3 regions of the Micromonospora sp. WMMD812 genome follow, and region 3 is predicted to be linked to each of the others. Evidence: riboswitches for the same ligand, from Rfam matches in the RefSeq annotation. Region 3 holds a riboswitch; each other region holds the start of a gene.
The links. A riboswitch is a leader RNA that binds a small molecule or an ion and turns the genes downstream of it on or off. The one in region 3 is predicted to bind S-adenosylmethionine.

Region 1 (10,525 bases), 2.3 Mb from region 3:
CCTTGAGGTGGTGGCTGCGGGTCGCCTTGGAGACGCCGAACTCGAAGGTGCCGCAGGCCTGCTCGCCGCCCTCGGCGAGCGCCCGGACGATCTGCAGCCGCACGTCGTCGGCCAGAGCGCCCAGCACGGCCGTGACCGGCACCTCGCGCAGCTCGGGTTCATCCAGCTCCATGTGACCAGTGTAACCGTTGTTCGACTTTCGTCGAACAACATCCTAGGGTCGATCGGGTTGGTTCGAAGATAGTCGAACATTGGAGTCGAGGATGCGTTCCCGCGCCGCCGCGTTCCCGCTGCTCGCCGTGCTGAGCTGGGGGGTGATGTTCCCCGTCCTGGCCAGCGCGCTGAAGCGGGTCGACCCGCTCAACCTGACCACCGCGCGCTATCTCTTCGCCGCCGCGATCCTGCTCGGCCTGCTGCTGCTCCGGGAAGGCGTGGCCGCGCTGCGGGTGGGCGGTCGGGGCGTCGAGGTGGCGGTGCTCGGCGTGGTCGGCTTCGCCGGCTTCAACCTGCTCACCAACCTGGCCCTGGAACAGTCCACGCCGCAGCAGACCGCCCTCTTCGTGGCCACCACCCCGCTGGTCACCCAGCTGGTCCGCTGGGCCCGGGACGGCGTACGCCCGCGGCCCGCCCTGCTGGCCCTCTCGCTGGTGGCGCTGCTCGGCGTCGGTCTGGTGATCACCCACGGCAGCCTCGCCGGGCTCGGCCAGTTCGGTCTCGGCGGGCTCATGATGATCGGTGCGGTGCTCGGCTGGGCGGTCTACACCCACGGGGCGAGCCGGTTCGGCGAGTGGTCGCCGCTGCGCTACACCGCGCTCACCGCCGCAGCCGGCACGCTCGCCATGCTCGCCGCGAGCGCCGGCGCCGACCTCGCCGGAGTGCAGCACGCGCCGGCCGCCGCCGACCTCGTCGCCATCGCGCCGCAGCTGGCGTACGCCGTGATCGTGGCCGCGGTGATCGCGGTGCTGGCCTGGAACACCGGGGTGCGGCGGCTCGGTTCGGCCAACGCGGCGCTGTTCATGAACCTCGTCCCGGTGACCACGTTCGCGGTGCAGATCGCCCGCGGCTACCGGCCCGGGCCGGTCGAGCTGGTCGGCGCGGCGGTGACCATCGCCGCACTGGTCGCCGCCAACCTGGTCACCCGCGCCCGCACCCGCCCGCGGGACGTCGGCTGCGCCGATCGGCCGGCGGCGGTCACGGACCCCGTCGCGGTGGTCGACCGGGTGGCGGTGGTGGCGCGGTGACGGCCATGTCCGGGCGGCCCGCCCCGAACCGGGGCGGGCCGTTCCGGGCGGGTGAAGTGGCTGCTCACCCGCTGGTCATCAAGCGGCCATTCGGCCCCGATAGACCTTTCGCGTGGATCCTCGAGACTTCTCCGTAGTGGATCGTCGTCGATTCCTGGCCGGTGTGGCCGGGGTCGCGGGCGTCGCCGCGCTCGCCCAACTGCCGGCCGACCGGGCCGCCGCCGCGCCGCGACCCGCCGGCGGGGACTATCCGTTCACCCTGGGGGTCGCCAGCGGTGACCCGACCGCGACCGGGGCCGTGCTCTGGACGCGGCTCGCGCCGAAGCCGTTCGAGCCCGGTGGCGGCATGCCGTCGCGCCGGGTGGGCGTGCGGTGGGAGATCGCCCGCGACGAGCGTTTCCGGCGGGTGGTCCGCTCCGGTACCGCGTGGGCGCTGCCCGAGCTGTCGCACGCCGTGCACGTGGACGTCGAGGGGCTGGAGTCGGACCGGGAGTGGTTCTACCGGTTCCGGTACCGCGACGACGTCTCCATGGTCGGTCGCACCCGCACCGCCCCCCGGGAGACGGCGACGGTCGCCGGACTGGCCTTCGCGTTCGCGTCCTGCCAGCGGTGGGACGAGGGCTACTTCCCGTCGTACGCGCACCTGGCCCGCGAGGACCTCGACCTGGTCCTGCACCTCGGGGACTACGTCTACGAGTACGGCATCCCGGCCGACGGCGGCTACCGGCGTACCCCGGTGCCCGAGCAGCTCCGGCCAGCTCCGCGTTCCCTGGACCAGTGGCGGATGCGCTACGCGCTGGTCAAGTCCGACCCGCAGCTGCAGGCGGCCCACCTCGCGTTCCCGTGGATGGTGACCTGGGACGACCACGAGGTGCAGAACGACTACGCGAACACGCAGTCGCAGTACGAGGGCGACATCACCGCGCTGCGGGTGGCGGCCTACCAGGCCTGGTACGAGCACCAGCCGGTCCGCGTCGCCCGGCCCGGTGCCGGCGGCCTGCGGATCTACCGGCGGCTGCGGTGGGGCCGGCTCGCGCAGCTCGACCTGGTCGACGGCCGGCAGTACCGGTCGGTGCCGCCGAGCGGCTGGGGCGAGGCGCCGGCCGGGCCGGAGCAGAACGATCCGTCGGTGACGATGCTCGGCGCCGCGCAGGAACGGTGGCTCTACGACGGCTTCGCCCGTACGTCCTCCCGCTGGAACATCCTGGGCAGCAACGTGATGATGGGCCGCCTCGACCATGACGGGGACGCCGGCGACATGCTGTGGCACGACGCGTGGGACGGCTTCCCGGCCGCCCGCCGACGCCTGACCGACGCCTGGGTCCGGCACGGTGTCCCGAACCCGGTGGTGGTGACGGGTGACTGGCACTCGACGTTCGTCAACGACATCCACCGCGACTTCGACACCCCCGGCTCGCCGGTGGTCGCCACGGAGTTCGTCGGCACCTCGATCTCCAGCAACGGCGACGGCGAGGTGTACGGCCCGTACTACGGCCCGATGATCAAGTACAACCCACACATCAGATTCTTCGACGGTGACCGGCGCGGCTACGTGAAGTGCCGGGTGACCCCGCGCGAGATGTGTGCCGAGCTGCGGATGGTGGACACCGTCGGCCGCCGGGACGCCGCCGAGTCGACGCTCGCCGCGTTCGCGGTGGAGAACGGACGGCCCGGCGCCCACCGGATCTGACGGCGTACGCCCGCCACCTCGCCGTCAGACCCGGGGGGGGGGGTGGCGGGCGTAGCTCACACGGTGGGACGACCGGCTGGACGGCCGGCCGCCCAGCCGTAGACTCGATCGCGCAACTGCATACCTCATCCAGAGGGGCTGAGGGATACGGCCCGAAGACGCCCCGGCAACCACCCCGCGCGCTCACCGCTGAGCGACGGCGGGACAGGTGCCAATTCCGTCCCCGCCGCACCGTGCGATGCGGGGAAAGATGAGAGGACTCCTCGACATGACGTCGACCGTCGCCCCGTCCGGCATCGACACCACCGCCAGCCCCGCCCGCGCCCTGGTCTGCCGCGCCTGTCAGGCCCGCTACCCGCTCGCCGCGCAGCACGCCTGTTACGAGTGCTTCGGCCCGCTGGAGGTCGACTACGACGCCGCCGCGCTGGCCACCGTCACCCGCGAGCAGATCGAGGCCGGCCCGCGGAACATCTGGCGGTACGCCGCACTGCTCCCCGCCGGCCAGGACCCGGCCGTCCGGGTCACCCTGAACCCGGGTCTCACCCCGCTGGTCGCCGCCCCGCACCTCGCCGCCGAGTTGGGCATCACCGCTCCGCTCTGGGTCAAGGACGACAGCGCGAACCCGACCCACTCGTTCAAGGACCGGGTCGTCTCGGTGGCGCTGACCGCCGCCCGGGCGCTCGGCTTCACCCGGTTCGCCTGCGCCTCCACCGGCAACCTGGCCAACTCGGTGGCCGCCCACGCGGCCCGGGCCGGGGTGCCGTCGGTGGTCTTCATCCCCTCCGACCTGGAGCAGGGCAAGGTCGTGACGACTGCGGTCTACGGCGGCGACCTGGTCGCCATCGACGGCTCGTACGACGACGTGAACCGCCTCTGCGGCGAGCTGGTCGAGACCGACGAGTTCGAGGACACCGCGTTCGTCAACGTGAACGTGCGCCCCTACTACGCGGAGGGCTCCAAGACGCTCGGGTACGAGGTGGCCGAGCAACTCGGCTGGCGAATCCCGGCCCAGGTGGTGATCCCGATGGCGTCCGGCGAGCTGCTCACCAAGATCGACAAGGCGTTCTCCGAGCTGGTCGAGATCGGTCTGGTCGAGGCGCCGGCCGGCGGCTGGAAGGTCTTCGGCGCCCAGTCGGCCGGCTGCAATCCGATCGCCACCGCGCTGCACTCCGGCACCGACACCATCATCCCGGTCAAGCCGACCGGCATCGCCAAGTCGCTGAACATCGGCGACCCGGCGGCCGGCCTCTACGCCCTGGAAGCGGTACGTCGTACCGGGGGCTGGATGGAGTACGTCGACGACGAGGAGATCCGCGCCGGCATCCGCCTGCTGGCCCGGACCACCGGCGTCTTCGCCGAGACGGCCGGCGGGGTCACCGTGGCGGTGCTGCGCAAGCTGGTCGAGTCGGGCCGGCTCGACCCGACCGCGGAGACCGTCGTCTTCAACACCGGCGAGGGTCTGAAGACCATCGACGCGGTCGCTGGCCAGGTCGGCCCCACGCACCACATCCGCCCGTCCCTGCGGGCGGCCCGGGACGCCGGCCTGCTCGGCTGACCTCGGCCCGCCCGTCCGCCGGTGCGGTGGAGCCGGTGGATCGCCCGGACGGGGGATCCGTTCGATCCGCCGGGTAACCGGCTTTTCGCTCTGGGTGCGGAAAACCCGCCGGTATGGACTTGACGGCAGGAACCGGACGGCGCAAGATGCTCCGTGCGGGAGGGCTCTTCGCCGAAGACTTTTGAAGTTCTTGCGACCCAACGCCGGAGGCGTTGTGCGAGTGTCCCTCCCGACCAACGTCCGATCGGGCCAGCGGAAATTCGCTGGCCCGATCGCCTTTCCGGGGCGCACGCTTCGGGCATGAGCATCACGATCGCGCCGTTCGACGCCGCCGACCCGGCCGCGATCGACGAGGCCTACCGGGTCGGGTCCGCGGCCAACGACGCCGACCTGCCCGACTTCCCGCCCTTCTGCCGGCAGCGTTTCGAGGGCCTGCTGCACCACCCGATGCCCGGCACCGCCACGCTCTGGGCGCTGGCCCGGCTCGACGGTGTCCCCGCCGGCTATCTGGCGCTGGACCTGCCTCAGCTGGACAACACCGACAACGCCACCGCCGACCTGATCGTCCATCCGGCCCACCGGCGGCGGGGGGTGGGCCGGGCCCTGCACCAGCACTGCCTCCGCCTGCTGCGCGAGCACGGCCGCAAGCGGGTCATCGGGATGGCCGTCGCGGCGTTGCCGGGCGGCCCGGCGCGGTCGACGGCGGGTGCCGCGTTCGCCACCGCGATGGGCGCGCGGCCCGCGCTCGCCGAGGTCCGCCGCCGGCTGGAGACGTCCACGGTCGACCAGGTGGCGCTCGACGACGTGCTGGCCGATGCCCGAGCGCACGCCACGGGCTACCGCACGATCCGGTGGCACGGCCTCATCCCGGCGGAGTACGTCGCCGACATCGCCTACCTGGACGGCCGGCTGTCGACCGACGCGCCGCTGGGCGACCTGGAGTGGGAGGCCGAGCAGGTCGACGCCGACCGGATCCGGGGCACCGAGCGGGCGCTCGCCGCACGTGGCCGTCGGCAGTACCACGTCGCGGTCCGGCACGAGGAGTCCGGCCGGCTGGTCGCGTGGACCCTGCTCGACGTGGGCGCCTCTGCCGACTGGCACGCGTTCCAGCAGATCACCATCGTCGACCCGGCGCATCGCGGGCGCCGCCTCGGGCTGCTCGTCAAGATCGAGAACCTGCGGCACCTGCTCGCCCACGAGCCGGCGGTGCGGGCGATCGACACCTTCAACGCGGCGTCCAACAGTCACATGATCGTCATCAACGAGCAGCTCGGCTTCCGACCGGTGGACGGCTGGACCGACTGGCAGCTCACGGTCTGACCGCCGACCCGCCGTCGCGGTGACCCGGCGGGTGCAGTCGCCGTACCAGGTCCTCCACCGCGCGGCGGAAGTCGTCGTCCGGGACGAACCTGTGCCCACTGATCTTCGGCGGGACGGTGTCCCCGGGCGGAATCAGCAGCCCCGCCGGATCCCGCGCCCGGCGATCCACATGGCCGGCGCCGTCCGGAGCCGCGCCGTCCGGGTCGAAGACCGGCCCGCCGATCGGGTCGGTCTGCCGCCACAGGTTGAGCCACCGCCAGTCCAGCCGCTCGCCCACCTCGCGCAGCGCGTCGGGCCCGAGGTAGGCCGGAAAGACCCGGCTGTAGAGCCGCCCGAGCGGGGTGCCGTAGGTCAACAGCGCCACGCGGGCGCGGGCGGAGGCCGGCAACTGGAGGACGGTCGCCGCCGCCAGCACGCTGCCGTGGCTCTGCCCGGAGAGCACGACCGTGTCCCCGCCGGCGGTGAGGTGCGTGATCCGGCGGGTGAGGTCCGGCACCACGCGCTCGGCGTAGCAGGGGGCGGCCAGCGGGTGTGCCGCGCGCGGCCAGAACGTGGCCAGCTCCCAAAGCACACCGACCACCCGGATGGCGGGCGACCGGTACGCGAACAGCCCCGCCCCGAACAGGGCCAGCGCGAACAGCCCGATGACCAGGCCGCCCAGATCGGTCACGAAGATCATCGGGTTGGCCAGCGACGGTCCACCCACCAGATGGGCCACGTCCTCCGGCCCCGCGTGCCGCATCGACAGCCCGGCGGCCCCCAGGCCCAGCACGGCCAGCAGCGCGTATGCCGCCACGAACAGCGGGCCGAGGCGGTCCGCGGTCCGGGCTCGGATGATCTTGTCGAGGACCGCCCGCGCCCGTTCCGGCGCCGCTCGGGGCACCTCCGGGAACTCCCGGCGGACGATCTCCTCCGCCGCCCGTCGGTGCCGTGACCGCTGGTAGAGACGTGCCACCACGGCCACCGTGCCGGCGAACAGCAGCGCGGCCGAGACGCCCAGGGCCGCCCAGCGGAACGCGACCGGCGGGGACAGCGGCGGCGCGCCCTCGGGCAGGGGGCGGGCGGGAGTGGGGCTGGAACCGCGGTCGAGGTACTCGGCGATGCCGTAGTTCAGCCCGGACGAGTACGACACGGCCAGCCCGATCGCGACCGAGACCACGAGCGGAGCGGCGAGACCGAGCAGCGCCGGGCGACCCCGCGTCGGCGCCCAGATGAGGACGAGGGCGGTCAGCGCCAGGACCAGGAGCATCTGGACGGCGAACAGCAGGGCCACCAGTCCGTCGTAACCCGGCAGGCTACCGACGGCGGACCAGGAGGCTCGCGGCGCCGCGGCGTACACCAGGGTCAGCAGCGTCAACACGACCGCGCCCCGGCCCAGCAGCCGGACCGTGCGCGGTGACCACAGGGCGCCTCCCCGCCGCTCGACCTGGCGCACGCAGAGGAGCGCCAGCGCGACGGCGAGCAGGGCGGCGGTGGCGGCGAGCAGCGCGTAGCCCGGGAACCCGCGGTCGTGCGGGGCGAGGGCCCGGAGCAGGGCCAGGTCGAGCGTGGCCAGCGCGATCGCCACGTGCAGTGCGCGGAGCCGGAGCAACAGGGCCCGGTTGTCCCAGAACGCCGGGTTGTCGAGCCGGTGGGCGCCCAGCGCCGCCGGCCCCGCACCGGTGTTCTCCGGGAGCTGCCAGGTGCGACCGCCGAGCCACCACACCAGCGCGATCGCGAGGAGCGGCAGCACGGCGAGCACCGCCAGACGTTGCCCGGGCGGCAGGCCACCCAGCCAGGAGATCTCCCGTCGGCCCTCCATGCAGCGCGGGTACTCCGCGCACTGCCAGGCGATCAGGTCGACGGCCACGCCCACGATCGACAGCACGTACATCGCGGTGAGGGTCGCGGCGAGCAGCCGGCAGATCGCCTTGCCAGCCGTTTCCGTGCGGTGGCCGGAGGGCAGCATCCAGATGGCGGTGTTGGCCAGCATGAAGGGCAGGAGCAGGACCAGCGAGACGGTCCGGGTGGCCGTTCCCCCGGCCAGCCCGCTCCAGCGGTACGCCTCCAGGGTCGCGCCGGCGGCACCGTGCGGATCACCGAGGTCGGGGTGCACCCGGTAGAAGCCGGCGTCCCGGTCGCCGGCGACGCGGCTCACGATCGGCCGGTCCAGCACCGCCTCGGGGCCGCGGTCGGCGACCCCGTGCACCCGGATCTCGGTGGTTCCCACCCGTGGCCGCCCCCTCCTTCCGCAGGCCGCGCGGTTACCCGGACCCGGCCTGGTCATACCGGCGCAGGGGCGGCGAAGACGATCCGAGTTGTGACACGGGCCTACTGATTTTGGTGCTTCCTGTTGCATGATGGCGGGCATGACGGAGACCCCGCACCCCCTGTACGACCGGCACGCCGACACCCTCACCCGTGCGCTGACCGCCATCACGGAGCGCGGGTACTGGTCCGCCTACCCCGAATCGCCCAGCCCCCGGGTGTACGGCGAGACGGCCGCCGCGGACGGGAAGGCCGCCTTCGAGGCCTACCTGAACGCCGACTTCCCCCTCGACCAGCCCGGTGACGGCAGCACGGTCGCCACCGAGGTCAGCCCGTTCGGCGTCGAGCTGAACGCCCGCTACCCGCACGCGACCGCCGACCAGCTGGTCCCCGCCGCGACCGCCGCGCTGCCCGCCTGGCGCGACGCCGGCCCGCAGGCCCGGGTGGGGGTCTGCCTGGAGATCCTCGATCGGCTGCACAAGAACGTCTTCGAGCTGGCCAACGCGGTGCAGTTCACCAGCGGCCAGGCGTTCGTGATGGCGTTCCAGGCCGGCGGCGCGCACGCGCTGGACCGGGCACTGGAGGCGCTCGCCTACGCGTACGCCGAGATGACCCGGCACCCGGGCACGGCCGGCTGGGAGAAGGCGGCCGGCAAGGGCGACCCGCTGCGCATGACCAAGACGTTCCACGTGGTGCCCCGCGGGGTGGCGCTGGTGATCGGCTGCAACACGTTCCCGACGTGGAACTCTTACCCCGGGCTGTTCGCCTCGCTGGTGACCGGCAACCCGGTGATCGTCAAGCCGCACCCGCGCGCGGTGCTGCCGCTCGCCGTCACCGTGCGCTACGCCCGGGAGGTGCTGGCGGAGGCCGGCTTCGACCCGAACCTGGTGCAGCTCGCGGCCGAGGCGCCCGGTGAGAAGCTCGCCTCGACGCTGGCCCTGCACCCGGCCGTGAGGATCGTCGACTTCACCGGCTCCACCGAGTACGGCGACTGGCTGGAGGCGAACGCCCGGCAGGCCGCCGTCTACACCGAGAAGGCCGGCCTGAACACGGTGGTGGTCGACTCCACCGACGACTTCGCCGGCCTGTGCCGCAACCTCGGCTTCACGCTGACCCTCTACAGCGGCCAGATGTGCACCACCTCGCAGAACATCCTGATCCCCCGGGACGGCATCGAGACCGATCAGGGGCACAAGAGCTTCGACGAGGTGGCCGGCGGGATCGCCGCGGCGGTCGGCAAGCTCACCGCCGACCCGGCCCGGGGCGTCGAGCTGACCGGGGCCATTGTCAACGACGGGATCCTGGAGCGGCTCGACGAGGTCACCAAGGTCGGCGAGCCGGTGCTGGAGTCGCGTACGGTCGAGCACCCCGCCTTCGCCGACGCGGTGGTGCGGACGCCGACCATCGTGAAGCTCGCCGCCGAGGACACCGCGACCTACGGCCGGGAGTGGTTCGGGCCGATCTCCTTCGCCATCGCGACCGACTCCACCGCGCACAGCCTGGAGATCATGCGGAAGACGGTGGGCGAGAAGGGCGCGCTCACCGCGGGTGTCTACTCCACCGACGAGGCCGTGCTGGACGCGGCCGAGGACGTGGCGATCGAGGTCGGGGTGCACCTGTCGTGCAACCTGACCGGCGGGGTCTTCGTGAACCAGTCGGCCGCCTTCTCCGACTTCCACGGCAGCGGCGCCAACGCGGCCGCCAACGCCGCGCTCACCGACGGCGCCTACGTGGCGAACCGGTTCCGGATCGTGCAGTCGCGCCGGCACGCCTGAGCGCCGGTCTCCACCTCCGGAGCGCCGCCCCCGCCCGGCCCGCGGGTCAGGCGGGGCGGCGCATCTGGAGTTCGGTCAGCGCCGGAACGGTGGGGTGCGGCACCCGGACACCGGTGTCGACGAAGCCGAGCCGCCGGTACGCCCGGTAGGCCCGGTCGTTGCCGACCACGACCTCCATCATCAGCTCCGGCCGGCCGCACGCCCGCGACCAGGCCGCGACCGCGTCGACCAACTCGGCGAGCAACCCTCCGCCCCGCCAGGCCGGGGTCACGTAGACCGCGTAGATGACGGTCAGGCCCGGCTCGCTCGGGGTGACCGTGCCGCCGGCATGCCCGACCAGGCGACCGCCCGGGTCGGCGATGAACTGCGCGGTGTCCGCGCCGTCGGAGGTGTGGGCGATCCGGGCGGCGTACTCGGCGTGCGGGCGGGCCGCCGCGTCGGCGATCGTCTCCAGGAAGGCCAGCGGCGCGTCGGCGAGCATCTCCAGCCGCAGCGCCCGCATCCGGGCCGCGTCCGTGGGCCGGACCCGCCGGATCTCCGCTGTCCGTCCCGCTGCGACGCCGCCCGGGGTGCTCGTCATGCCCGCATACCTACCACAACGATGGCCGACGATGCCTGGCGCTCCGGCATCGATTCGGATATGCCCGATTTGTGGTCGTGCGCCGCCGTCACACCTCGTGTAGCGTGCGATTTCGGT
Region 2 (10,525 bases), 2.2 Mb from region 3:
CACCGTCAGCAGGCTCGCCGCCGGCCAGAGCCACGCGACGCGGTCCCGCCCGAAGCCGAGCAGCACCTGGTCGGCCAGCCACCCGCCGAGCTGGGCGGGCACGGTGACCGCCACGATCCAGCAGCCGGCGAGCACGGTCGCCACCACCGGCCACGGGCCGCTCCGTGGGGTCGCCGCCGGGTGCGAAACGGGCGGACCAGCGGGGAACGGGGGGCCGATCGCCATGCCCCGACACTACGGCGCGGACGGCGCATGTCACGGAAGTGGTCGTGGCGGTTACGGTGGACGGGTGCGTGACCCCAACGTGTCCCGTTCCGCCGCCGGCCGGCTGTCGCCCGATCGCCGCACCGCCGACCTGCGCAGACTCCGAGCCGAACGCTTCGACGTGCTGGTCATCGGCGGCGGGGTGACCGGGGCGGGCGCCGCCCTGGACGCGGCCTCCCGCGGGCTGAAGGTGGCCCTGGTCGAGGCGCGCGACTTCGCCGCCGGCACCTCGAGCCGGTCCAGCAAGCTGATCCACGGCGGGCTGCGTTACCTGGAGCAGTTGGAGTTCCACCTGGTCCACGAGGCGCTCACCGAACGCGGCCTGCTGGCCACCCGGCTGGCGCCGCACCTCGTCCGACCGGTGCCGTTCCTGGTGCCGCTCCCGGCCGGCCGAGGGCTGCGCGGCCTGCCCGCCCGGGTTTTCCGCCGTTCCTACTACGGCACCGGCGTGGCCGCCTACGACATCTTCGCCGGCCTCTTCGGCACCGGCCGGGGCATGCCGCTGCACCGGCACCTGACCCGGGAGGGCGCCCGGCGGATCTTCCCCAGCCTGCGGGCCGACGCGCTGGCCGGGGCGATCCGCTACTACGACGGGCAGGTCGACGACGCCCGGCTGGTGGTGACCCTGGCCCGCACTGCGGCGAGCCTCGGCGCGACCGTGGTGAGCAGCGCCCGGGCCGTCGGGCTGATCCGGCAGGCGCGCGAGGTGACCGGCGTCCGGGTCCGCGACCTCGAGGCGCCGGCCGGCTCGCCGGAGGCCGAGTTCGAGGTGAGCGCCCGTACGGTCATCGCCGCCACCGGCGTGTGGAGCGACGACATGTCCCGGATGCTCAACGACGTCGGCCTGCGCCCGGGGCTGCGGGTCCGGGCCTCGAAGGGTGTGCACCTGGTGGTGCCGCGGTCGGCGATCACCGGCGAGACCGGCCTGATCCTGCGCACCGCGACGTCGGTGCTCTTCGTCATCCCGTGGGGCGGTCACTGGATCATCGGCACCACCGACACCGACTGGCGGTTGGACCGGTCCCACCCGGCCGCCTCGGCCCGTGACATCGACTATTTGCTGAAGCAGGTCAACACCGTGCTGGACCGGCCGCTCACCACGGCCGACATCGAGGGGGTCTACGCCGGGCTGCGTCCCCTGCTGGCCGGCGAGGCCGACTCCACCTCGAAGCTGTCCCGGGAGCACGCGGTCATCGAACCGATGCTCGGGCTGCTGCTCGTCGCCGGCGGCAAGTACACGACGTACCGGGTGATGGCCACCGACGTGGTCGACCGGGCCGCCCGCCGGCTCGGCGGGGTCCGCCCGTCGCGCACCGCCGACCTGCCGCTGCTCGGTGCGGACGGCTACGCCGCGATGTGGCGGGACCGGGCCGACCTGGCCCGTCGGCACGGCGTCCCGGTCGGTGTGGTCGAGCACCTGCTGGAGCGGTACGGCACCCTCACCCTGGACGTGTTGGCGCTGACCGACGCGGATCCGCTCCTCGCGTCCCCGCTGGCCGGAGCGCCGGAGTACCTGGCCGCCGAGGTCACCTACGCGGCCCGGGCCGAGGGCGCGCTGCACCTGGAGGACGTGCTCACCCGGCGGACTCGCATCTCCATCGAGACCACCCATCGGGGGTTGGAGTCGGCGGAGCACACGGCCGAGCTGATGGGCGCGGTGCTCGGTTGGGACGCCGCCCGGCGTGCCCGTGAGGTCGAGCACTACCGGGCCCGGGTCGAGGCCGAGCGGCAGTCGCAGCTGATGCCGGACGACGTCGCGGCGGACGCGGCCCGGTTGGGCGCGCCGGACGTCCGGGGTTACGCCGCCGACCGGGGCGGGGACGGCGACCCGGCCGAGCTGCCCGCCAGCTGATCTCCAAGCTGGGCGGCCGCCGGCCGCGACCCTCCCGGACCGCCATAAGCTACCGAGCTGTAGGGGTACCGGCCGGAACCTACGGTGCTGTAGGTTCCGGCGCGTGGTGCGCCGATCCCGCTCGCGTCTGCTCATTCCGCTTATTGGCACGGTGCTCGCCACCGCGCTGACCGCGTGCTCCCTGGGCCGCGCGGAGTCGGCCGAGGATCCGAGGCCCACACCGGGCGGTGCCGCCGCCGGCCTGCCGGCACCCGACGTGCCGACCACGGTCAGTGCGGGCCAGGTCGCCCTGTTGCAGAAGCTCGGCGCGGACGGGCCGCTGCGCACGCTGCGGGTCGAGCCGGACGGCACGTGGAAGTGCATCGACTGCGCCGGCGACGGGGTGACCTCCGCCGGGTCCCTCGACCCGGAGCAGGCGAGCCGGCTCCAGCAGATGCTTGTCGACCCGCGGCTCGCCAAGGAGACCGACGAGGCCCGGCGCTACCGGGCCACCTGCATCGACTCGCTGACCTCCAGCCTGCTCACGGCCGCCGGTCTGGTCACCTGGCAGGACTGCCCGGGCGAGGAGCGGCCGCCGGCCGCCGGCGAGATCCTGCTGCTGCTCACCCAGGCCACGCCGGCCGAGTTGGAAGGCTGATCGCCCTCAGAGCACCTTTCCGGGGTTCAGCAGGCCGGTCGGGTCCAGCGCGGCCTTGATCGCCTGGTGTACCCGTACGCCGACCGGCCCGATCTCCCGGGCCAGCCAGTCCCGCTTGAGCAGGCCCACCCCGTGCTCCCCGGTGCAGGTGCCGCCCAACTCCAGGCCCAGCCGCATGATCTCGTCGAACGCCCGCCGGCCGCGCTCCAGACTGGCCGGGTCGGCCCGGTCCACCACGATGTTCGGGTGCATGTTGCCGTCCCCGGCGTGCCCCACCACGCCGATCGGCACGTCGCACTCCGCCGCGATCCGGGACACGCCGTCGAGCAGCGCCGCCAGCGCGCCGCGGGGCACCGCCACGTCGTCGATGACCAGGCCGCCGTTGCCGCCCGGGTACGCGTCCGCCGCGAACTTCTCCATGGCCGGATGGGCCAGCCGGCGTGCCTGCAGCAGCGCCGCCGCCTCGACCGCGTCGGTGGCCGCGTAGACCTCGTCGGCGCCGGCCGCCTCGCAGACCTCCGCCAGTGCGGCCAGGTCGTCCGCGGCCCGGGTGCCGGTGTCCGCGGCGGCCAGCAGCAGCGCCTGCGCGTCGGTCCGCAGCCCCATCGGCTGGTACGCCTCGATGGCCCACAGGTGGGTCTGGTCCAGCAGCTCCAGCAGGCTCGGGCTGAGCCCGCGGGCGGCGATCTCGGCCACCGCCGTTCCGGCGGCCGCGGTCGACGGAAAGACCGCGACCAGGGTGAGCGACTCCGCCGGCGCGGGACGCAGCGCGACGGTCACCTCCGTGATCACCCCGAGGGTGCCCTCGGAACCGACGAAGAGCCGGGTGAGGTCGTAGCCGGCCACCCCCTTGGCGGTCCGCCGGCCGGTGCGCAGCACCTCACCGGACGCGAGCACCACTTCCAGGCCGAGGACGTACTCGGTGGTGACGCCGTACTTGACGCAGCACATCCCGCCGGCGTTGGTGGACACGTTGCCGCCGATCGTGGAGGACTCCCAGGAGCCCGGGTCCGGCGGATACCAGAGACCCTGCTTCGCCACCGCGGCGGCCAGGGCCGCGTTCACCACGCCCGGCTGCACGACGGCGATGCGGCTCACCGGGTCGATCTCCCGGATCTCGTCCATCGCGACGGTGCTCAGCACCACCGCGCCGTCCAGCGCGTTCGCGGCGCCCGCGAGGCCGGTCCGGGCACCCTGCGGCACCACGGGTACGCCGTGCCGGGCCGCCGCCCGGACCACGGCGACCACCTCCTCGGTGGTGCGCGGCCGGGTGACCACCAGCGGGCTGCCCGCCGCGCAGAGGTCCGCCTCGTCGCGCTCGTGCATCCGGAGCAGGTCCGGGTCGGTCAGCACGGCGCTCTCGCCGAGGGCGGCACGCAGGTCGTCGAGGAGGGGGGAAGCGGCCATGCAGGAGAGGCTAGGTCGCCGGCCGTCGATCATCAACATGATCGACAATCCGCGGGGCTAGGTTTGTGGGCATGCTCTACCTGGACCGACCCGGCTGGCCGTCCCGGGGCCGGCTCTGGTCCCACCTGATCAGCGACGTCTCGTACGCCGAACTGCACGCCTTCGCCGAGGCGCTCGGGGCTCCCCGGCGCGGCTTCGACCGCGATCACTACGACATCCCCGCCGAGCGGTTCGCCATGGCGGTCTGGCTGGGCGCCCGGCTGGTGCCCAGCCGGGAGCTGGTCCGGTTGCTCCGCGAGGCCGGCCTCCGCCGCCCGAAACACCTGGCCCGGGCGGCTACGCCGGATCGGTCAGCGCGGCCAGTTCCCGGTGCAGGTTCGCCCGGGCCGGCCGCTCCCACAGCTGGGCCGTCGGCGGCAGGCGGAACAGCGCGGGCAGGGCGAGCAGCCCGCTGAGCACCCGGGCCCGGCCGGCGCGGAAGTCCGGCTCGGGCACGTGCGCGTACTCGCGCCGCACGGCGGCCGCGTAGCGGTCGTAGGCGGGTGGCGGGGCGGCCAGCACGGCGAGGTCGGCGTCGCAGAGCAGGGCGCCGTCGACGTCGTCCGGGGCCACCGCATGCCCGGCGGTGAGCAGCACCAGCCGGCTGACCTCGGCCACCGCGTCGGGCGGCACCCCGAGCCCGGCGAGCAGCCGCCCGGCCAGTTCGGCGCTGGCCCGCTCGTTGGCGTCGCCGGCGGCCCGCGGGTCGTAGACCGCGTCGTGGCACCAGGCGGCCAGCCGGACCAGGTCCGGCCGACCGGCCAGCCCGGCGTACGCGTCGACGGCGTCGAGCACGGCGGTCAGGTGATCCACCGTGTGGTAGTGCCGGTGTGGTTCCCGCCACCGGCGCAGCAGCTCTTCGCCGGCGTCGGCCGGGTCGGCCGCGCCGGTCGCCCCGGCTCCCACGGCCGCGTTCCGCCACCGGTCGAGGAGGTCGCCCACCCGACGAGTGTGCCGCACCCCGGAGGTGACCCGAGGATTCACCCGGCGCGGCGCGGGTAGTACCGGCCATGGCCGTGGCCCGGGGGAGCAGACGTCAGTCACTCATGCGGCGGGTCGGCCTGCGGAAGGGTTTGACCGACATCGACAGCGCGCGCATCGCCGAGGCGATGGACCAGGTACGGGACCGGAGCAAGGCGACGCTGCACGACCGGCTGCACCGGGTCCGGATGGCGGGCGGGCTGGCCGTGCAGGCCGGCCTGGCGGCCGCGCTGTCCTACCTGGTGTCGCATCGGCTGCTCGGCAACCCGCAGCCGGTCTTCGCGCCGATCTCGGCGGTCGGCACGCTGGCCGCCTCGGTCGGTCAGCGGTTCCGTCGCACCGTCGAACTGATCATCGGGGTGGCGATCGGGGTGGCGATCGGCGACGGCCTGATCTACCTGCTCGACACCGGGGCCTGGCAGCTCGGCCTGGTGGTCACGGTGGCCATCCTGGTGACCATCTTCGCCGGCGCGAGCGTCGCGATCGTCATCCAGGCCGCGGCCACCGCCGTGCTGATCGTGACGCTGAGCCCGTCCACCGAGAACCTGGAGATACCGCGGTTCGTCGACGCCTTCGTCGGCGGTGGGATCGCGCTGCTGGTGACGGCGATCCTGCTCCCGCTCAACCCACTGCGGGTGATCAACCGGGCCGCCCGGCCGGCGCTGGACCTGCTCGCCGCCCAGCTCGACCTGACGGCCGAGGGGTTGCGCAACCGGGACCAGCGCAGCGTGCAGAGAGCCCTGGACCGGCTGCGCAACAACAAGGAGGAGCTGGCCACCCTCGCCGAGGCGATCGAGGGGGCCAAGGAGACCGCCACCCTCTCGCCGGCTCGCTGGCACCGGCGGGACGAGCTGACCCACTACGCCGAGGCGGCCGACCCGATCGACCGGGCCATGCGTAACAGCGGCACGCTCATCCGCCGCTCGGTCACCCTCCTCGAGGACGAGGAGCCGGTGCCGGAACCGATGCCGGACTCGGTCGCCCACCTCGCCGAGTCGGTCCGCCTGCTCAAGCACGAGTTCGCCGTCGGCGACGAGCCGCAGCAGGCCCGGGAACGATCACTGCGGGCGGTCAGCGAGGCCGGCCGGGCGTACGCCGAGGGGGTCGGCTTCTCCGGCAGCGTGGTGATCGCGCAGGTGCGTACCACGGCGAGCGACCTCCTGGTCGCCTCCGGCATCGAGCAGGAGGAGGCGAACCGGCTGATCCGGCAGTCCTTCGGAGAGCAGGAGGCGCCCCAGGGCGGCGGGCCCGAGCCGGAGGGCGCTCCGAAGCCGCCCACCGCGCCCCCGGTCGGCTGACCGGGGGCGTCGCCGGCCTCAACCGAGGCGGGCGAGGGCGGTCAGCAGCCGGTCGACGTGCTCCGCCGTGCTGCCCAGGCCGATGCTGGCGCGCAGCGCGGTCGGCGGCAGGTCCCGCCGACCCGTCCGGGCCGCCGCCTCGCCGAGCAGCCGCTGGGCCAGCGGATGGGCGCAGAAGAGGCCGTCGCGCACCCCGATCGCGTACGTCCGGGCCAGCTCGGCGGCGACCTCGCTGGACTCCCGGCCGGCGACCACGAACGAGACGATGCCCACCCGCGGCGCATCCGGGCCGAAGGTGCGCAGCTCCACGACGTGCGGCAGGGCGGCCAGGCCGTCCCGCAGCCGGGCCAGCAGCCGTTGCTCCCCGTCGTGCAGCGCGTCCCGATCGGCCGCCGAGAGGGCGGCGCAGACGGCGGCGAGCGCGACGGCGCCGAGCAGGTTGGGCGTGCCACCCTCGTGCCGGGCCGGCCCGACCGCCCAGGTCACCTCGTGGGTGCCCGCACCGACCCGGCTGGTGGCGCCGCCCCCGGCCAGGTACGGCGGCGCCGCGTCCAGCCAGTCCGCGCGGCCGATCAACGCGCCGGCGCCGAACGGCGCGTACAGCTTGTGACCGGAGACGGCCAGATAGTCGACGTCCAGCGCGAGCAGGTCGACCGGGGCGTGCGGGGCGAGCTGCGCGGCGTCCACCGCGATCCGGGCCCGGTGCCGCCGGGCCACCCGGGCGAGCTCCGCCACCGGCCAGCGCTCACCGGTGACGTTGCTGGCCCCGGTGACCGCGACCAGCACCGGGAGCCCGGCGCTGGCGTCCCGGCGCAGCTCGGTGAGGGCCGCGTCCAGGGCGCGGACCGACTCGCCCGGGTCGGCGGGCACGGGCAGCCGGACCGAGCCGCGCGGCCACGGAAGCAGGTTCGCGTGGTGCTCGCCGGCGAAGGTGACCACGGTGGTGCCGGCCGGCAGCGCCCGGGCCAGCAGGTTCAGCGCGTCGGTCGTGTTCCGGGTGAAGATCACGTGGTCGTCGGCGCCGGCGCCGAAGAAGTCGCCCACCGTCTGGCGGGCCCGCTCGTAGGCGAGCGTGCAGCGGCGGGAGAGCGCCCCCGCGCCGCGGTGCACGCTCGCGTACCACGGCAGCAGCTCGGCCACCGCGTCGGCCGCCGCGCGGGCGCACGGCGCGGTGGCCGCGTAGTCGAGGTTGATCTCGCCCGGCACGCCGAGCACGTCGAGCGGCCCGACCTCGGTCGGGGTGGGCGCCACGGCGGACGGCGGGGGTACGAGGGTGACGGGCATGCCGGAAACCTCCCGGGCCAGGGACCCCAGGCGTACGTCGGGACGGGGTCCGCGCTTGCCCGGCTCGCGGATCGGGGCCGGGCCCGGTCATCACCCGGGGCACCCCACCGCGAACCTCGACGAGGGTTGCCGGCCAGCAAGCCGGGGCTTGACGCTGGCACTCGTGACCTGCCGGCAGCATAGCGGCCACCGATGCGACCGGAACCGGCGGCCGGGGATGGCTACGCTGACCGCATGGCCGACACCCCGCCCGGCGGAGCCCCACCGTCGCCGCCCGCGCCCTCCGCTCCGCCCGCGCCCGGCGCCGCCCCCCGGATGCCGCTGCGCCGGCTGGGCTGGCGGCGGATCCTGGTGCTCGCGGGGGTGGTGCTCTTCATCGCCGCCTGCGCGGTCTTCATGGTCGTCACGCTGGGCGAGAGCCTCGGCGCCCAGGCGCTGCTGATCGGCCTGGTGGCCGCCATCCTGCCGGTGCCGGTGCTGGTCGCGTGCTTCCTCTGGCTCGACCGGTACGAGCCGGAGCCACTGCCGTACCTGATCTTCTGCTTCGCCTGGGGCGCGTTCGTCTCCACCGCCGCGTCGCTGCGGGTGAACGAGTTCGCTGCCGGCCAGTTCGCCGACTGGGGGCTGCCGACCGCGCTCACCGCCGTGCTCGTCGCGCCGTTCATCGAGGAGTTGACCAAGGCGCTCGGACCGATCCTGCTGCTGATCTTCCGGCGCCGGGAGTGGTCCGGGATCACCGACGGCCTGGTCTACTGCGGGCTCTCCGCGGTCGGCTTCGCCATGGTGGAGAACATCCTCTACCTCGGTGGCTACGGCTACGCGTCCGGCGCGGAGCGGTTCGGGCCGGCCACCGGGGCGCAACAGGTGATCGCCATCTTCATCGTCCGGATCCTGCTGTTCGGTTTCGCCCACCCGCTCTTCACCTCGATGACCGGAGTCGGGCTCGGCATCGCCGCCCGGTCCGCCGACCGCCGGGTACGGGTGCTGGCACCGATCGCCGGGCTGCTGCTGGCGATGATGCTGCACGGCACCTGGAACCTGCTGCCGACGTTGACGCAGGCCACCGGGCAGCTGCTGATCATGCTGTACGGCTTCTTCGGGCTGATGGTGCCGATCTTCTTCGGCATGGTGGGGCTGGCCGTCTGGCTGCGCGCCTGGGAGGGGCGACTCACCGAGCGGCGGCTGCCGGACTACGTCCGCGCCGGCTGGCTGACCCCGCCCGAGGTGGCGGCGCTGAGCAGCCTCGGCCGCCGACACGCGGCCCGGGTCTGGGCCCGGCGGGTCGCCGGCGACGCGGGGGTGCGGGCGATGCGTGGCTACCAGTTCGCGGCCACCCGGCTGGCGCTGCTGCGGGACGGGTCGTTGCGGGGGCTCGACCGTAAGGCGGCGGACCGGGAACGGACCGCCCGGGAGGAACGGGAGCTGTTGGAGGCGATCGGCGCGTACCGGTCGTTCTTCGTCGGTCGAGACCCGCAGGCCCCCGCCGGGGTGTGGGACGGAACCCGCTACCACCTGCGGTTCCCGGACGGCTCGCAGCGCGCGGTGGACCCACCGGACGAGCCGGTGGTGCCGATCCCGGTGGTGCTCGGCGCACCCCCGCCGCCCCCGGAGGCTCACCCCCCGCCCGGCTGGTACGGCCCGCCGCCCGGCTGGCCCGCCCGCTCCTGAGGGCGGCCCGACGCGGCCAGGCGTGCGTCGGCGCGCCTGACGTGCGGCGCCGCGCCGGCTACGCGGCCCGGCGCGGCCCGGCCCGGCCCGGCGGTCAGGTCATCAGGCCGGTGAGGAAGTCGCCGAGGCCCTGGAACATCGCCACCAGGCCGGCGCCGAGGGCCTTGAACATCGACGACGCGCCGTCCGGGCGGAACGCCATGAAGTAGATCAGGAACGCGATGAAGCCCCAGAACAGCAGCTTCCTAATCCACTCCGGCATCGTCGTCCCTCCCCAGGACCGGTGGTGCGGCTGGCTTCCCGGCGGGGAGCGGTGCAAACGACGCCCGTGGGGTCGGCGGCGGGAAAACCGGCCGGCGGCGGCCCCGGGCGGGGTCTAGAGGTAGAGCCCGGTGGAGTTGTTCTCGATCCGCTCGGCGGCGACGGCGTGCACGTCCCGCTCGCGCAGCAGGACGTAGCCCCGACCATGCAGTTCGACCTCCGAGCGGTCGTCCGGGTCGAAGAGCACCCGGTCCCCCGAGACGATCGAGCGGACGTTCGGGCCCACGCCGACGGCGGTCGCCCAGGCCAGCCGCTTACCCACCGCCGCGGTCGCCGGGATCACGATGCCGGCGGTGGAGCGGCGCTCACCCTCGCTCCCCTCCATGCGGACCAGCACCCGGTCGTGCAGCAGGCGGATCGGCAGGCCGGAGTCGAGATCGTCGTCGGCGGTCACGCCGCAGACGCTACCGTGTCGCCGGCGGCGCCAGGCCGGTGGTTGCCGGGGTGGTGAACGGGGCAATGGGTGGCGGAAATGCCCTACGGTGGTGCGGGTCGGCGTATGCTGTCCGACCTGTCGCCGTGGGCGGACCGTCGTCTTGCCAGGAGGTGCGCTTGAGCCGCTTCGAGCGGGTACGCGGCCGGCTGCGCCGCGCGTACGAGTCGGGACGGCATTCGGTGCGGGCCGGGGGCTCCAGGCCCGCCGACGCGCCGGAGCAGCAGGAGCAGCCGGCGCGGGCCGCGGTGGCCTCACCGGAGTCGCCCGGGCCGGTGGCGCCCCCGACGGCGACCGTGGTCGGTGCCCCGCCCCCCGCCGCGATGCACGCCTCCACCGCC
Region 3 (10,525 bases):
AGGTCGCGCGCACCGGCCTGGTTGTCGATGGAGATGGTGTCGACCGGAAGGCGTGGTTGGCTCACCGCCACCGCCCGGCCGCCCTCGGCCTCGAACGCGGCCAGCTCCTCGGCGAGTTGGTCGGTGGCGGCGCGGTCGTCGGTGCGACTGCCGACGACGATGACGACGCTGGCCCAGTGCCGGCGGAACGCGCCGACGTAGTCGGTCTCGGCCCCCGGCCGGCGCTCGGTGCTCGCCATGGTGACCAGCAGCCCGTGCGCCCCGGCCTCCCGCATCACGCCGGCGGCGACGGCGGAGAAGTAGGGGTCGGCGATGTCGTGCAGCGACAGGCCGACGATGTTGGTCCGCCCCCGGGCCATCGCCTGGGCGTGCGCGTTGGGGGAGTAGCGGAGCTCGGCCGCCGCGCGCAGCACCCGCTCGCGCAGCTTCTCGCCCACCACCCGGTTGGCGCTGCCGTTGAGAGCACGGGAGGCGGTGGCCAGCGACACCCCGGCGCGGCGCGCCACGTCGTGCAGCGTGACGGAACCGGTCACGAAACCTTTCCTTCCCGAACTCGACCGCGGGCGGAAATCGTTTCCCGCCAGCGTAGGAAGCCGCCGATCACCCCGTCAAACCCGGCACCGGGCCGGTGGCCTGCGGATCCGCCCCCCGGTCACGCCGTCGTCGCCGATGGTGACCGGCCGGTGTGGACGGGGCTTGCACCGGTGACAGACTCTGCCATACCGTTTCGGTAAGCGCTTTCCCAAGGAGGTTCGTCGATGTCCGCTCGCAAGCTCGGTGTGGTGATGAACGGGGTGACCGGCCGGATGGGCTACCGGCAGCACCTCGTGCGATCCGTCCTCGCCATCCGGGAACAGGGCGGCGTGACACTCTCCGACGGCACCCGCGTGCAGCTCGAACCGCTGCTGGTCGGGCGGAACGAGACGAAGTTGCGGGAGATCGCCGAGCGGCACGACCTGCCCCGCTGGACCACCGACCTGGACGCCGCGCTGGCCGACGCCGACCACCCGGTCTACTTCGACGCCCAGCTGACCCAGGTCCGGGAGAAGTCACTGATCAAGGCCATGGACGCCGGCCGGCACGTCTACACCGAGAAGCCGACCGCCGAGTCGTTCGCCGGGGCGCTCGAACTCGCCCGGCACGCCCGACGGGCCGGGGTGAAGAACGGGGTGGTGCACGACAAGCTCTACCTGCCCGGGCTGATGAAGCTCAAGCGTCTGGTCGACGGGGGCTTCTTCGGCCGGATCCTCTCGGTGCGCGGCGAGTTCGGCTACTGGGTGTTCGAGGGCGACTGGCAGCCCGCGCAGCGCCCCAGCTGGAACTACCGCGCGCAGGACGGTGGCGGCATCGCGTTGGACATGTTCCCGCACTGGAGCTACGTGCTGGAGAACACCTTCGGCGCGGTACGGGCGGTCACCGCCCGGGTCGTCACGCACATCCCCCAGCGCTGGGACGAGAACGGCCAGCGCTACGACGCGACCGCCGACGACGCCGCGTACGCCATCTTCGAACTCGACGGGGGGATCGTCGCCCAGGTGAACTCGTCCTGGGCCGTCCGGGTCAACCGGGACGAGCTGGTCGAGTTCCAGGTGGACGGCACCGACGGCAGCGCGGTGGCCGGGCTGCACCGCTGCCGGGTGCAGCCGCGGGCGGTCACCCCGAAGCCGGTGTGGAACCCGGACCTCGTGGAGACCCAGCGGTTCCGCGACCAGTGGCACGAGGTGCCGGACAACGCCGTGTTCGACAACGGCTTCAAGGCCCAGTGGGAGCAGTTCGTCCGGCACGTCGTGGAGGACGCGCCGAACCCGTACGACCTGCTCTCCGGTGCCCGTGGGGTGCAGCTCGCCGACGCCGGGCTGCGCTCCTCCCGGGAGGGCCGTCGCATCGAGCTGCCGGAGCTGACGGCATGAGCGAGCGAATCATCAGGATCCGCGCGTGCGAGCCTCGGGCCGGCGCCGACCGGACGGAGGTGGCGGCATGAGCGCGACGGTGCGGTTGCCGCGCGCCGACGGCACGCTGGAGGAGCGCCGGCTGGCCGAGCCGGCCCGGTGGGAGCGGCCCGCCAGCGCGATCGCCTCCCGCGTCGCGTTCGCCGCCGCGCACGTGGTCGCCGACCCGTTCGGTGACAACGTGCCCGGCGCCCCGGCGGTGGTGGACTGGGAGTCCACCCTGGCGTTCCGCCGGCACCTCTGGTCGTACGGGCTCGGGGTGGCCGAGGCGATGGACACCGCTCAGCGCGGCATGGGACTCGACTGGGCCACCACCCGCCAGCTCATCGACCGCAGCGCCGCCGCCGCGCGCGAGGCGGGCGGCCGGATCGCGGCCGGCGCCGGCACCGACCACGTGCCGGCCGACGTCGCCTCGCTCGACGACGTCACGGCCGCGTACGAGGAGCAGGTCGAGGTGGTGGAGGCCAGCGGCGCGCAGGTCATCCTGATGGCGAGCCGGCAGCTGGCCCGGCTGGCCCGCGGGCCCGAGGACTACGCCAAGGTGTACGAGCGGCTGCTCGCCCAGGTGTCCCGACCGGTGATCCTGCACTGGCTGGGGCCCATGTTCGACCCGGCGCTGCACGGCTACTGGGGCTCGGCGGAAGTTCCGACGGCCAGCACCGCGTTGCTCGACCTCATCGGCCGGCACGCGGCCAAGGTCGACGGGGTGAAGGTGTCGCTGCTCGACGCCGACCACGAACGGGCGCTGCGGGCCGCGCTGCCGGCCGGCGTACGCCTCTACACCGGCGACGACTTCAACTACCCGGAGCTGATCCGGGGCGACGGGACGCACCACAGCGACGCCCTGCTCGGCATCTTCGCCGCGATCGCACCGGCCGCCTCGGGCGCCCTCCAGGCCCTCGACCGAGGCGACCCGCTCGGCTACGACGCGGCCTTCGCGCCGACGCTGCCGCTGGCCCGGCACATCTTCGCCCCGCCGACCTGGTACTACAAGACCGGCATCGCCTTCCTGGCCTGGCTCAGCGGCCACCAGCCCGGCTTCACCATGGTGGGCGGCCTGGAGAGCGCCCGCGGCGTGGTCCACCTGGCCGAGCTGGCGCGGCTCGCCGACGAGGCCCGGCTGCTACCCAATCCCGACCTCGCCGCCGCGCGGCTGCGCGCGTTCCTCGACGTCGCCGGGGTTCCCCGGTGAGCGGCGCGAACCGGTCCACCGTGGACCGGGCCGTGGACGTGCCGTCGGGCCGGCCGGCCGAGGTCGCCACGCCGCAGCCGGGCGACCCGGCGCTCGCCCGGCTGTCGCTGAACCAGAAGACCACCGACCGGTGGTCGGTGGCCGAGGCGGTCGACGGGTGCGTCCGGGCCGGCCTGCCGGCGATCGGTCTCTGGCGCGAGCCCGTCCAGGCGATCGGCGCCGGCGCCGCCGCCCGCCTCGTCGCCGACGCCGGGCTGCGGGTGTCCTCCCTGTGCCGGGGCGGGTTCCTGACCGCCGTCGACCCGGCCGCCCGGCGCCGTGCGCTCGACGACAACCGCCGGGCGATCGAGGAGACCGCCGAGGTCGGCGCGGCCTGCCTGGTGATGGTGGTCGGCGGTCTGCCGGAGGGCTCCCGTGACCTGGCCGGCGCGCGGGAGCGGGCGGCCGACGGGATCGCCGACCTGGTGCCGCACGCGGCGCAGCACGGCGTACGGCTCGCGCTGGAACCCATGCATCCGATCTTCTGCGCGGACCGCGGGGTGCTCTCCACCCTCGGCCAGTCGCTCGACCTCGCCGAGCGGTTCCCCGCCGAGCACGTGGGCGTCGTGGTCGACACGTACCACGTCTGGTGGGACCCGGACGTCCTGGGCCAGATCCAACGCGCCCGCGGCCGGATCGCGAGTTTCCAGGTCTGCGACTGGATCACCCCGCTGCCGCCCGACGCCCTGCTCTCCCGGGGCATGATGGGCGACGGGCACATCGACTTCCGGCTGCTCCGCCGGGCCGTCGAGCAGGCCGGTTACACCGGCGACATCGAGGTGGAGATCTTCAACGCCGACGTGTGGGCCGCCGACCCGGACGCGGTCGTCGCCACGATGGCCCGCCGCCATCTCGCCCACGTGCTAGGCGACTGAGCGGCGGAGCGCCACGGGGCCGCGCCCGGGCCGGGCGGGTCACAGCACCTGGGCGAGGAACTGGCGCAGGCGCGGGTGCTCGGGCGCCCCGAAGACCGCGGCCGGCTCACCGACCTCCAGCACAACCCCACAGTCCATGAAGGCCACCGTGTCGGCGACCTCGCGGGCGAAGCCCATCTCGTGGGTGACCACCACCATGGTCATCCCGCCGGACGAGAGGTCCGCCATCACTCCGAGCACCCCCTTGACCAGTTCGGGGTCGAGGGCGCTGGTGGCCTCGTCGAAGAGCATCACCTGCGGCTGCAGGGCCAAGGCCCGGGCGATCGCCACCCGCTGCTGCTGCCCGCCGGACAGGTGCGCCGGTCGGGCGTCGGCCTTGCCGGCCAGCCCGACGAGGTCCAACTGGGCCCGGGCGACGGCCACCGCCTCCTCCTCGGGCAGCCGCTTGATCCGGCGCAGCGCCAGCGTGACGTTACGCAGCACGCTCATGTGCGGAAACAGGTTGAACTGCTGGAAGACCATGCCGACGCGTTGCCGCAGGGCGTCCGGGTCGTCGGTCAGCACGCTGCGTCCGTCGAACAGCACGTCACCGCGATCCGGCTCGATCAGCCGGTTGATCGTCCGCAGCAGCGTGGACTTGCCGGAGCCGGACGGCCCGATGACGCAGGCGGTCGCGCCCCGCGCCACGTCCAGGTCCACGCCACGGAGCACCCGGTTCGCCCCGAAGGCGAGGTGCACGTCGCGGACGCCCAGGCTCACCGAGGTCGTGGTGTCGATGCTCATCGCTGGCTCCCTCCGGCCGCGCCCGGCAGTGTCAGGTCGGCGTCGTCGATGTCCTCGGCCGGCGCGGCCTGCCGGCCGTGCCGCAGCCGCCGGTCGATCGCGTTGACCGCGTGCGTGAGCGGAACGGTGAGCGCCAGGTAGAAGAGCCCGGCCAGCAGCAACGCGGACTCGTTGCCGGTGGTGGCGGCGTAGTCCTGACCGATCCGGAACAGCTCCCGCTGGCTGGCCACCAGGCCGAGGAAGTACACCAGGCTGGAGTCCTTGATCAGGGCGATGAGCTGGTTGACCCACGCCGGCAGCACCCGGCGTACGCCCTGCGGGATGATGACCACCCGCATCGCCTCGCCCCAGGAGAGGCCGAGCGCCCGGGCGCCCTCCAACTGGGCCGCCTCCACCGACTGGATGCCGGAGCGGAAGATCTCCCCGATGTAGGCGGCCGCGATCAACGAGAGCGCCAGGATGCCCAACGGGTACGGGTCCGGGCCCCACACCTGCATGCCGAGCGGCGCCAGCCCCACGCCGATGAGCAGGATCGTCGCGGCGGCCGGCAGGCCCCGGAACACGTCGGTGTAGACGCGCGCCGGCCAGCGTAGCCAGCGGGTGCGGGCGATGCCGGCGACGGCCAGCAGCATGCCCAGCACCGAGCCGAGCAGGGCGGCGGAGACCGCCAGGATCAGCGTGTTGGGCAACCCGACGGTCACCATCTCGGGTAGCGCCTCGCGCATCGACTCCCAGTCGAAGAACGTCTCCCAGAGGGTGCGCAACGGATCCATCAGTCGCCTCTCCTACCGCCCCGCTCGCTCGTCAGCACCACCGTCAGGACGCGGCCGAGGCCGACGCCGTCGCGGCTGGGACCGCCACGGTGCCGCTGCCCGGCTTGAAGTCCGCCGGGATCGGCCGGCCCGGGTAGTACTGGTCCTGCAGGCGGCTCCACGTGCCGTCCGCGATCACCTCGTCGAGGCCCTTGTTCAGCGCCTCGCGCAGCTTGTCGTTCCCCTTGGCCACCGCGTACGCGGTCGGCGCCGGGCTGAGCTGCTTCGCCGCCACGGTGATCTTGCCGCTGCTGTCCGCCGCCGACTTCTCGCCGATCTCGGCCGGGGCGATCCAGGCGTCCGCGGTGCCCGCCTTCAGCTGGTTGATCGCGCCGTTGTAGTCCGGCACCCGGACCGGGTTGAGCCCCTTGCCGGTGGCGTAGTCGTCCTGGACCGTGCCCTGCACGACCACGACCCGCTTGCCCGCGAGCTGGTCGAAGCCCGTGATCGGCGAGCCGGCCGGTACGTCGAGTCCGAAGTAGCCGAAGTCGTAGCCGTTGCCGAAGTCGACCGTCTTCTTGCGAGCCTCGGTGATGGTGATCGATGAGCTGCCGACGTCGAACTTCCGGTTGTTGACCTGCGAGAGCAGCGCGGAGAAGTCGGTGCCGACGAACTCCACCTTCAGACCGACCTTTCCGGCGACCGCGGTGAGCAGGTCGTTGTCGAAGCCGGTGAACCGGCCGTCCTTCAGGTACACGTTCGGCGGCGCGTCGGTGAGCGTGCCGGCGCGCAGCACGCCGGCCTGGAGCAGGCCGTAGGGGTTGTCCGCCGCGCTGGACGAGGCGTCGTCGCCGCAGGCGGTGAGAGTGGCGGCGCCGAGGACGGCGGCCACGCCGAGGGCGGCCACCCGGGTCAGGGCAGGAAGAAGTCGCACAGGTGTCTCCGGGGATGGTGTCAGCGGCGGCGCACGGGCGTACGCCGCCGACGGCGCGCCCGACGGGCGTACCGCTGGATAGATCAGGGAAGCGGGGAAGGGCGCGTCAGCGACCGGCGCTGGGCCGACACGCGGCGCTGCAGACCCACATCATGTCGACGTGCCGGCGCCGGGTCAGTGCCGGCGGTGTGGGCCGGTGGGCCGACGCGGCGGGGTCGAGCGGTGGGATGGTGATGCGAGACGACATGGCTCTCCTAGGTCGTTGCTGACCTGGGAACCAGGCCACGCTTGCACCGGAGAACACTCCGGTGCCCGGTCTTCACCCGGGGCACCCCACCGCGGAGGAGGGTTGCCGGCCAGCGAGCCGGGGCTTGACGCTGGCGCTCATGACCTGCGCCGAGGTTAGCAGCCCGTGGCGGTACACCGTCCAGCCGTTATGACCACCCTCACGCGGGCCCGCCGGGCGACCCGCCGAACAGGGCAAACCCACCACGGCCGCGCGCCGGTGGTGACACGATCACCGAGTGGTCGGCCGGCGCGGGCCGACCGGGCGGGAGTCGGTGCGGTGAGGGACGTCGAGCTGCACGAGGACGGCCGACGAGTGGTCGTGGTCGTCCTCGACAAGGGCGAGGACCCGGTGACGGTGATCAACCAGGTGGCCGTGGACCGGAACATCCGGGGCGCCTCGGTGACCGCGGTGGGCGGCTTCCAGGCCGCCGAGCTGGGCTACTTCGACCGGGAGCGACGCGAGATCCGGCCGATCCCGGTGACCGAGCAGGTGGAGGTGCTCAGCATCCTGGGGGACATCGCCGAGGACTCCGGCCGCCCCGCCCTGCACGTGCACGCGGTGCTCGGCCGCCGGGACGGCAGCACGGTCGGCGGCCACCTGCTGCGCGGCGAGGTCTGGCCGACCCTCGAGGTGGTGATCACCGAGGTCGGCGCGAGCCTCGCCAAGAAGGTGGATCCGGAGACCGGCCTGGCGCTGCTCAGCGGCGAGACCGGACGATGACCGGGCGGAAGCGGTTGGCGTAGCGGGCGGGGGCGCGGGTACTCCCGGGGCGACACCGCCGAGGGGGTGCGTTGTGCCGGACAAGCACGAGCAGGCCGAAGAGATGCGACACGACGTGCCGTCGACGATCGCCCGCTCCGACGACAAGGCGGTGCGGACCTACAAGAAGACGCTCGAGGCGGCCGAGGAGACCTACGGCGACGGCGAACGGGCGCACCGCACGGCGTACTCCTCGCTCAAGCACACCCATGAGAAGGTCGGGGACCACTGGGAGCCCAAGGAGCGTCCGGGGCCGTCCGACCCACAGGCCGCGCTGGGCACCCCGCCTCCCGTGCCCGACCTCGGGAGACCGCCCAGGGGGTGGACGCCAACGCCAGCCGGGGCCACCTCGACGAGGTGGCCCGCAAGGTGGGCATCGACCGCCCGCAGGAGCTGGACCGGGACGACCTGGTCCGCGCGATCGAGAAGGCCAACGCCCGGGCCACCGCCCGCGCCCGCCGGCGAGGTCGGGAACAGCCCCGACCAGGCGGCTGTCCGTCGACCGACCTCGGCCGCTCCCGCCCGTCGCTAGAGTGGCGGTGAACGCCGATGGCATGGGCGATCACGCCGACGCCCCTGGTCGTAGGCCCGCAGAGAGGTGGTCACGCCATGACGGCGAACCGGGACATCGTCGCCCGCGCCTTCGCGGACTGGTCCGCCGGCACCGGCGCCATCAGCGACATCTTCGCCCCGCGCATGCGGTGGGAGGTCGTCGGCAACTCGGTGGTGGCCGGCACGTACCACAGCGCCGACGACTTCCTCACCCAGGCGATGCGACCGTTCAACGCGCGGTTCGACCCGGACAGCCCGTACCGGCCGGTGAACCTCCGGGCGATCTACGAGGACGCCGACGCGAACACGGTCGTCGCCGTCTTCGACGGCGCCGGCGTCACCCGTGACGGCTCGACGTACGAGAACACCTACGCCTGGATCCTGACCTTCTCGGACGGCAAGGTGGTGGACGGGACCGCCTTCTTCGACAGCCTGGCCTTCAACGAGCTGTGGAAGACCCCGCCGGCGGCCTGACCGCTGCCGCTCAGGAGGCGGGCCGGACGGTGGATTTGCTGCCGTCGGCGTGCACGTCCCACCGGCGGCCGAACGCCGGCACCCCGGCCAGCCGGATCCAGTCGAGCGACTCCGGGAGGTGCGGGTCGACGACCAACCGGCCGTCGACGGCGTCCAGCCCGAGCAGCGTCCGCAGGAACAGCAGGGGCGCTCCGCTGGCCCACGCCTGCGGGTTGCAGGCGGTGGGGTAGGGGACCGGTCGCAGGCCGAACGCGCGGTCGTAGCCGGAGAACGCCTCGGGCAGCCGGTGCTCGGAGTAGGCGGACGCCTCCAGCATGGCCAGGATGATGCGGTGCGCGTCGTCGTGGTGGCCGTAGCGGGCGAGGCCGGCGGCGATGAGGGCGTTGTCGTGCGGCCAGACCGTGCCGAGGTGATATCCGATGGGGTTGTAGCCGCGGTCGGTGGTCGAGAGGGTCCGCACCCCCCATCCGGAGAACATCTCCTCGGACATCAGTTGGGCGGCCACCAGGTCGGCCCGCTCCTGCGGCACGATCCCGCTCCACAGCAGGTGACCCATGTTCGACGTCATCGAGTCGATCGGGCGTCCGTCGCCGTCCAGGCCGATCGCGTAGTAGCCGCCCCGCTCGGGGATCCAGAAGTCACGGTTGAACCGGTCGCGCAGCGCGGCCGCCTCCGCCCGCAGCCGTTCGCCGAGCGGACAGTCCCGCCAGGGCCCGTCGGCGAGTTCCGCCATGCGCAGCTTGGCGTCGTACGTGTAGCCCTGCGTCTCGCAGGTCGCGATGGGCAGCACCGGAATGGTCCCGTCGGCGAACTGGACGCCGTCGCTCGAGTCCCGCCAGCACTGGTTGCCCAGCCCCTGGGTCGAGCGGGTCGCGTAGCCCACGTAGCCGGTGCCGTGCAGGTCGCCGAACTCGTCGATCCACCGCAGCGCCGCCTCGGCGTTCGGTCGCAGCTCGCGGACCAGGTCGTCGTCCCCGGTCCAGCGCCAGTACTCGGAGAGCAGCACCAGCCACAGCGGCGTGGTGTCGGCCCCGCCGTAGTAGGGCTGGTAGGGCTTGATGCCGAGCTGGGTCAGCTCCCCGGTCCGGTACTCGTGGAAGATCTTGCCCGGCTCCCGGTCGGTGAAGTCGTCGTGCTCGTCGGCCTGGTGGGCGGCGAGCACCAGCAGGGCGCCCCGCGCGAGCTGTGGGCCGAACGCCACGCTCTGGTACGAGGTGATCAGGGTGTCCCGGCCGAACACCGTCATGAACCACGGCAGCCCGGCCGCGAGCAGCACCACCGGCTCGCCCCGGATGTCCTTCTCGATCCGCATCGACACCAGGTCCGCGCCGGCCTTGCGGCACACCGCCACCAGTCGGTCGGACTGGCTGGTCAGCATGGGCGCGTCGGCCAGCCAGCGGGTGGACGGATCCTCGGCGTCCCGTTCGAAGACGTCGCCGAAGCCGCGGGGCATCGGCTCCAGATGTGACCCGCCGCAGCGCAGCGGCACCCGCAGCTCGCACTCCCACGCCTGCCCCCGCTCGAGCCGCAGGTGCCAGACCAGCGAGTCACCGTCGACCCGGTCCGCGGCCGGATCGGCCCGTACGCGCACCATCGTCTGGTAGTGGCCGTTGCGGTAGGCGAAGCAGAGTGACGACCCGTCGGCCGCGTGATCGCGGACGATCTCGGCCGACCGGTCCCGTCCGGACTCCTTGATCTCGAACAGGTCCGCGAAGTCGGTGCCGACGGCGAGCCGCAGCTGGAACTCGACCGGTTCGAGGCCGAAGTAGCGCAGCTCGATCCGCTCGTACAGGCCGTCGCCGACGAAGCGTTGCCGGCGTACCCCGACCCGGTTCGGGGCCAGGCCCGGCAGGTCGGCGTTGGCCAGGAAGAACGCGGCGGAGAAGGGGTCGACGGTGCCGGACCCGAGCACCAGCAGCGGGGCGTC

Region 1: linked by a shared signal. The riboswitch ahead of thrC (threonine synthase) and the one ahead of O7603_RS01110 (ABC transporter substrate-binding protein) in region 3 are both predicted to bind S-adenosylmethionine.
Region 2: linked by a shared signal. The riboswitch ahead of O7603_RS23815 (aminotransferase class V-fold PLP-dependent enzyme) and the one ahead of O7603_RS01110 (ABC transporter substrate-binding protein) in region 3 are both predicted to bind S-adenosylmethionine.

The regions. Positions count from the first base shown of each region.
Region 1 covers NZ_CP114904.1:5,125,947-5,136,471, forward strand. The annotation lists gene O7603_RS23715 (helix-turn-helix domain-containing protein) at 1-172, opposite strand, end outside; gene O7603_RS23720 (DMT family transporter) at 264-1,241, shown strand; gene O7603_RS23725 (alkaline phosphatase D family protein) at 1,378-2,931, shown strand; SAM riboswitch class I at 3,054-3,188, shown strand; gene thrC (threonine synthase) at 3,200-4,486, shown strand; gene O7603_RS23735 (GNAT family N-acetyltransferase) at 4,787-5,806, shown strand; gene O7603_RS23740 (hypothetical protein) at 5,796-8,015, opposite strand; gene paaN (phenylacetic acid degradation protein PaaN) at 8,155-9,828, shown strand; gene O7603_RS23750 (GNAT family N-acetyltransferase) at 9,875-10,408, opposite strand.
Region 2 covers NZ_CP114904.1:5,143,811-5,154,335, forward strand. The annotation lists gene O7603_RS23780 (S8 family serine peptidase) at 1-225, opposite strand, end outside; gene O7603_RS23785 (glycerol-3-phosphate dehydrogenase/oxidase) at 305-2,116, shown strand; gene O7603_RS23790 (hypothetical protein) at 2,220-2,753, shown strand; gene O7603_RS23795 (FAD-linked oxidase C-terminal domain-containing protein) at 2,760-4,160, opposite strand; gene O7603_RS23800 (DUF4031 domain-containing protein) at 4,232-4,615, shown strand; gene O7603_RS23805 (metal-dependent phosphohydrolase) at 4,497-5,141, opposite strand; gene O7603_RS23810 (FUSC family protein) at 5,246-6,478, shown strand; gene O7603_RS23815 (aminotransferase class V-fold PLP-dependent enzyme) at 6,497-7,762, opposite strand; SAM riboswitch class IV at 7,809-7,931, opposite strand; gene O7603_RS23820 (PrsW family intramembrane metalloprotease) at 7,955-9,430, shown strand; gene O7603_RS23825 (hypothetical protein) at 9,525-9,692, opposite strand; gene O7603_RS23830 (co-chaperone GroES) at 9,807-10,145, opposite strand; gene O7603_RS23835 (AI-2E family transporter) at 10,304-10,525, shown strand, end outside.
Region 3 covers NZ_CP114904.1:253,673-264,197, forward strand. The annotation lists gene O7603_RS01080 (LacI family DNA-binding transcriptional regulator) at 1-533, opposite strand, end outside; gene O7603_RS01085 (Gfo/Idh/MocA family oxidoreductase) at 759-1,910, shown strand; gene O7603_RS01090 (dihydrodipicolinate synthase family protein) at 1,978-3,141, shown strand; gene O7603_RS01095 (sugar phosphate isomerase/epimerase family protein) at 3,180-4,055, shown strand; gene O7603_RS01100 (amino acid ABC transporter ATP-binding protein) at 4,095-4,832, opposite strand; gene O7603_RS01105 (amino acid ABC transporter permease) at 4,835-5,611, opposite strand; gene O7603_RS01110 (ABC transporter substrate-binding protein) at 5,655-6,524, opposite strand; SAM riboswitch class IV at 6,804-6,916, opposite strand; gene O7603_RS01115 (PPC domain-containing DNA-binding protein) at 7,090-7,533, shown strand; partial or broken gene O7603_RS01120 (ChaB family protein) at 7,637-8,115, shown strand; gene O7603_RS01125 (nuclear transport factor 2 family protein) at 8,182-8,598, shown strand; gene O7603_RS01130 (glycogen debranching N-terminal domain-containing protein) at 8,609-10,525, opposite strand, start outside.